Mucilaginibacter gracilis: one gene and its partner. The protein of the gene in region 2 interacts with the protein of the main gene of each other region in a pairwise test. Links are inferred from orthologs where the notes say so. Each region holds a gene or a part of one and is shown on either strand. Other genes may lie near its edges.

Evidence for each region. Proteins that work in one complex are often made in the same cells at the same time.
Region 1: the proteins of gyrA (region 2) and gyrB interact in binary tests that used the Escherichia coli proteins (3 or more experiments, as listed by UniProt). The link is inferred for Mucilaginibacter gracilis from one-to-one orthologs.

The regions. Positions count from the first base shown.
Region 1 is NZ_RBKU01000001.1:2,791,768-2,794,790, reverse strand. Bases 3-2,964 are described here. They hold gyrB (DNA topoisomerase (ATP-hydrolyzing) subunit B), read right to left. Parts: upstream 2,503-2,964; coding sequence 502-2,502; downstream 3-501. Other genes in these bases: BDD43_RS12020 (OmpH family outer membrane protein), read left to right, coding at 2,797-2,964; BDD43_RS12030 (UTP--glucose-1-phosphate uridylyltransferase), read right to left, coding at 3-285. Also shown: more of BDD43_RS12030, read right to left, coding at 1-2; more of BDD43_RS12020, read left to right, coding at 2,965-3,023. UniProt on the Escherichia coli protein: DNA gyrase negatively supercoils closed circular double-stranded DNA in an ATP-dependent manner to maintain chromosomes in an underwound state.
Region 2 is NZ_RBKU01000001.1:4,457,327-4,460,521, reverse strand. The notes cover bases 37-3,170. They hold gyrA (DNA gyrase subunit A), read right to left. Parts: upstream 2,856-3,170; coding sequence 237-2,855; downstream 37-236. Other genes in these bases: BDD43_RS19795 (VanW family protein), read right to left, coding at 2,980-3,170; BDD43_RS19805 (tetratricopeptide repeat protein), read right to left, coding at 37-226. In the rest of the region: more of BDD43_RS19805, read right to left, coding at 1-36; more of BDD43_RS19795, read right to left, coding at 3,171-3,195. UniProt on the Escherichia coli protein: A type II topoisomerase that negatively supercoils closed circular double-stranded (ds) DNA in an ATP-dependent manner to maintain chromosomes in an underwound state.

The DNA.
Region 1 (3,023 bases), 1.7 Mb from region 2 along the record:
TGCCTGTTTTTTCGCCCAGTCGATACTGTTGTACGAACTCAGCAAGTTATCGCGTAAAGAGGTAAACGAACTTACATACCTTTCGCCATCCCCGGGTGCACAAACCACACATATTTCTTCAATCCCACTTGCAAAGGCCTCTTCTGCAATTATTTGTATAACAGGCTTGTGCAAACCGTCAATATCAATAACGGGGAGCATTGCCTTTTGAACGGTATCCGCAACAGGATACAACCTCTGCCCGCGAGCCGCAGCAGTTATTACACCTTTTTTGATTCTCATCATTAAAAAAATTTAGGCTAAATATATATAACTTATGCAAACGATTGCAGCATATTACACCAAATATTACATTTTACTATTTGCAAAATGCAATCAAGTTAGGGTGTCCGCCCGATAATTAAATGTAATACTACAAAAATAGAAAAGCCAGGCGTGAGCCTGGCTTGTAATAAATAATATTTATATGGGTTTTAAATATGTTCGGTTTCCGCGGAAGCCTTAAATATCTATCCTTGCGTATTTGGCATTTTTTTCAATAAACTCGCGGCGCGGGGCAACCTCATCTCCCATTAGCATGGAGAAAGTATGGTCGCATTCGGCTGCGTTATCTATTGTAGCGCGGCGCAGGGTGCGGGTTTCGGGGTTCATGGTAGTGTCCCATAGTTGTATGGCATTCATCTCACCCAAACCTTTATAACGTTGTACGTGTACGCTATCTTCTTTACCGGCACCCTTTAAACGCTGTATGGCGTTTAGGCGTTGGTCTTCGGTCCAGCAATATTCCTGATCTTTACCTTTTTTAACCAGGTATAACGGTGGCGACGCAATGTATACATAGCCGTTTTCAACCAAGGCTTTCATATACCGGAAGAAGAAAGTAAGAATCAATGTTGTAATGTGGCTACCATCAACGTCGGCATCCGTCATGATAACAATTTTGTGGTAACGCAGTTTATCAAGGTTCAATGCTTTCACATCATCAACGGTGCCTATGCTTACGCCCAGAGCGGTAAACATGTTCTTGATTTCTTCGTTCTCGTAAATTTTGTGTTCCATGGCTTTCTCCACGTTCAGTATTTTACCACGTAATGGCAAAATAGCCTGGTATTCGCGGTTACGGCCCATTTTGGCGGTACCACCCGCCGAGTCACCTTCCACTAGGTACAATTCACAAACGGCCGGATCGCTATTGGCGCAATCGGCCAGTTTACCAGGTAAGCCCGAACCGCCCATTACGTTTTTACGCTGCACCATTTCGCGGGCCTTACGGGCCGCAGCACGTGCCTGCGCTGCAATAATAACTTTACCAACAATTAACTTGGCTTCCTTAGGGTTTTCTTCTAAAAAGTTACCCAATATTTCGCCAACAGCCATATCAACGGCGCCCATCACTTCGTTGTTACCCAACTTACCCTTGGTTTGCCCTTCAAATTGCGGCTCCTGTACTTTTACCGAAATTACAGCAGTTAATCCCTCGCGGAAATCATCACCTGTAATTTCAACCTTCATGTTTTTCAACAATCCCGATTTATCGGCATAAGCCTTTAAAGTACGGGTTAACCCACGGCGGAAACCTGCTACGTGTGTACCACCCTCAATGGTATTGATATTGTTTACGTAGCTATGTACGTTTTCGCTGTAAGTATCATTATACTGGAAAGCCAGCTCAACCGGGATACCATTTTTAATACCATCCAGATAAATTGGCTCGGGTATGATAGATGTACGGGTGCTGTCCAAATAAGCTACAAACTCCTGCAAGCCGCCTTCCGAGAAAAATACTTCGTTAAGAAAACTGCCATCTTCGTTCACAACACGCTCATCGGTTAAAGTTAACTTGATGCCTTTGTTGAGGAAAGACAATTCGCGCAAGCGGCCCGCTAATGTTTCGTATTTGTATTCGAGGGTTAAGGTAAATATTTCCGGGTCGGGCTGGAAAGTTTGTGTAGTACCGGTATGGTCGGATACGCCGATTTCTTTAACCTCAAACATAGGTTTACCCTTTTCATATTCCTGGGTAAATATTTTGCCTTCGCGGTACACCAACGTTTTCATGTGGGTTGATAACGCGTTAACGCAACTTACACCCACACCATGCAAACCGCCCGATACCTTGTAAGTATCCTTATCAAACTTACCACCGGCATGCAACACTGTCATTACAATTTCCAGTGCCGATTTATTTTCTTTTTTATTGATACCTGTAGGTATACCACGCCCGTTATCAATAACGGTAATGGAGTTACCTTCGTGAATAAAAACATTAATGGTATCGCAATGGCCTGCTAAGGCCTCATCAATAGAGTTATCTACAACCTCGTAAACCAAGTGGTGCAGGCCCTTTGCGCCTGTATCGCCAATATACATAGAGGGGCGCTTACGTACGGCCTCTAAACCTTCTAAAACCTGTATATTATCCGCATTATAAGTAGATTTATCTTCTTTTTCTTCGGGTTTATTTACTTGTTCTTCGTTAATATCTTCGTTTTCTTCGCTCATAATTAATATAAAATCAACAACCTTCAAAAATACAAAAATTGGCTGAGATATGGGTTATTGTTGATAAAAAGACGCTCCGCTAAATATCGTTCTAAACATGCTCACTTTGTTACTATTGGCGCGCCCAAACAACTTGTAATAATAACCTGCCCGCTTAAATAACAGGCAAGCCACAGCGCGGGTTTGTATTTATTTGTTCATTAATTTTGTAAACATTACAATTCCCGGAATTTTCAAAAGATTAGGATACTTGTACCGAAAGTTTATCTTTGTCAAAATTTTTAAGTTCAATAAATGAAAACCTCAGTTTCCAAATTAATTAAAACAAGCCTTGCCGTAGCAATAGTGGCTACCGTAGTGGCATGTAACCCAACTAAAACAGACACAAGCAAACCAGCAACCGCCACCGCAGTGCCCGAAAAAGCTGAGATAGTATATGTGAACTCGGATACGCTGGTACATAACTATGAATATGCCAAGGATATGGCTAAACGTTTGCAGGATAAAGGAAAATCGGCAAA
Region 2 (3,195 bases):
AAACCATTGCCTTGTACACATTTTTACCCATGTCCACGCTATCCGAATGGGTTTTGAAAGTTGCATCGACCGATTTTTTTGAATCGCCCAAATATTTCACATCGTTTTTTTTATGGTACAGGGCCAGGTTGTTAATTACATCCTTCATCGCCTCGGACTGTGCCCTGGCAATAAAGGATGTAAAACAAATACATGCGATCAGTAAAGTTATTTTACGGATTAACATAACCTAAAATTTATTCTTCTATTTCGTCCTCGTCGGCAGTGCCTTCAGTTGCGTCGCTGTCTGCATTACTGTCGCCTTCAGCCGGTTCGCTGGCTTCAGCAATTATAGTGCCTTCTCCTTCAGTAACTGTTTCTTCGGCAGCTTCGGCTTCTACCACCTCTTCTTCGCGTTCTATCTGTGCCACCGAGGCTATACTGTCGTTCTCTTTTAACGATATTAACCTCACTCCTTGCGTTGCCCGGCCCATTGTTCTTAACTCGCTAACTGCAATACGTATAATAATGCCCGATCGGTTAATAATCATCAAATCGTGCTCGTCGGTAACTCCTTTAATAGCAACTAATTGGCCGGTTTTATCGGTAACGTTAATGGTTTTAACACCCTTACCTCCCCTGTTGGTTACGCGGTAGTCGTCAATATCGGTACGTTTACCATATCCTTTTTCTGATACTACTAATACCGTTGTGGCGGCATCATCAATAGCTATCATACCCACAACTTCGTCGGTTTCGCTGGCGAGGGTAATACCTCTAACACCTGTTGCAGTACGCCCCATTGGCCTAACGGTTGATTCGTTAAAGCGTATTGCTCTGCCCGATTTTAAGGCCATTACAATTTCGCTGCTGCCAGTTGTTAACGTTGCCTCAAGCAAAGTATCACCTTCATTGATGTTGATGGCGTTGATACCGTTAGCGCGCGGACGTGAATAAGCTTCTAACGAAGTTTTTTTGATCACACCTTTGCGGGTACACATAATAATAAAGTTATTTTCCAAATAATCTTTATCCTTTAGGCTTGTTAACTTAATATAAGCCTTAATGTTTTCTTCTTTAGGGATATTGATGATGTTTTGGATAGCACGCCCTTTTGATGTACGCGTACCTTCGGGAATTTCAAACACACGCAGCCAAAAGCATTGGCCTGTTTCGGTAAAAAACAGCATGTAATTATGGTTTGATGCAATAAGCAGGTGCTCAATAAAATCGGCATCGCGGCTATTGCTGCCTATAGCTCCCTTCCCTCCTCTTGCTTGCGTGCGGTATTCGGTTAAAGGTGTACGTTTAATGTAACCTTCGTGCGATATAGTGATTACCACATTTTCATCCTCAATAAAATCTTCGGTTTGCATTTCTGCAGATGAATGCACTATTTGTGTGCGGCGCTCATCACCGTATTTTTCTTTAATCTCGGTCAGTTCGTCTTTGATGATCTGCATACGCAAACCTTCGTCGGCTAAAATAGATTTTAAGTAATCTATCAGTTTCATAAGTTCGGCATACTCCGCTTTTATCTTATCGCGTTCCAGTCCGGTTAAACGGCGAAGCGTCATATCCAAAATAGCACGGGCCTGTATTTCGCTCAAGTCAAAGCGCGTCATCAAGCCGTCGCGAGCCTCGTCCGGAGTATTCGAACTGCGTATCAGTTGAATAACCTCGTCCAAATGGTCTAAGGCGATTAACAAACCCTCTAATATATGGGCGCGTTTTTCGGCTTCGGCCAGTTCAAATTTGGTACGGCGTATAATTACTTCGTGGCGGTGCTCAACAAAGTGATGTATTAAATCTTTCAGGTTCAATAACATTGGGCGGCCATGTACCAGCGCAATATTATTTACACTAAACGATGTTTGTAACGATGTGTATTTAAAAAGGTTATTTAACACAATAGCCGCATTGGCATCGCGCTTAATTTCGTAAACCACACGGATACCTTCACGGTTTGATTCGTCGCGAATGGCCGATATGCCTTCCAGTTTCTTTTCATTCACCAGTTCGGCAGTACGCTCAATCATGATGGATTTATTGATCTGATAAGGTATCTCGGTAACGATGATGCGTTCACGGTCGCCGTTATAAATCTCGATCTCGGCGCGCGAGCGCAATACAATACGGCCACGACCGGTTTCTGATGCCTCGCGGGCACCTTCAAAACCATAAATAATACCACCGGTGGGGAAATCGGGGCCTTTAACAAACTTCATCAGTTCGCTAATTTCAATGGCCCTGTCATCAATATAAGCTATGGTGGCATTTACAACCTCGGTAAGGTTGTGTGGTGCCATATTGGTAGCCATACCTACCGCAATACCCGATGCTCCGTTAACCAACAGGTTAGGGAACTTAGCGGGCAATACAGTTGGCTCTTGTAACGAGTCGTCAAAGTTTAACTGGTAGTCTATGGTGTCCTTATTAATATCGGCCAGCATCTCTTCGGCAATTTTTTGCAACCTTGCCTCGGTGTAACGCATTGCCGCAGGGTTATCACCGTCTATCGAGCCATAATTGCCCTGCCCGTCAACCAAAGGGTATCGCAGGCTCCAATCCTGGGCCATACGCACCATAGTGCCATATACCGACGAATCGCCATGCGGGTGATACTTACCGAGTACCTCACCCACAATACGTGCCGACTTTTTATAAGGTTTGTTTGCGTTCAATCCCAAATCAAGCATACCAAAAAGTACGCGCCTGTGTACAGGTTTTAAACCGTCGCGAACATCAGGTAAAGCCCTTGATACGATAACAGACATCGAATAATCGATGTATGCCGACCGCATTTCTTCTTCAATATTGATAGGGATAATTTTATCAGACGAGCCTCCGCCGCCATTTTCTAAATCTTCAGCCATTGTTATATTTTATGCAATCGTCGCTTATTACAAAATTAAATTTAGGTGCTTTTTAAAGCGACGTGCGAAGTTAACAAAATATGTGGTACGGGGGTACGCTGTGGATAAATTTTGATGTTGTAGATTATGTATTAAGCGTATCAAAAGTTTTGCTTTTACTCAAATATAATTCAACCGTTTGCTTTAGCAATTCAAAATTACCGGTTGGCAAAATGGTTAAATTAGGGTGTGCCTGCAAGCCGCAGGCTGTAGTGGTTATAACGGGTATGCCGGCGGCAAGTGCTTTTAGCAGCATAACCGGCCGGTGTTCAACATAAGCCGGGTAAATAACCAGCCCTAT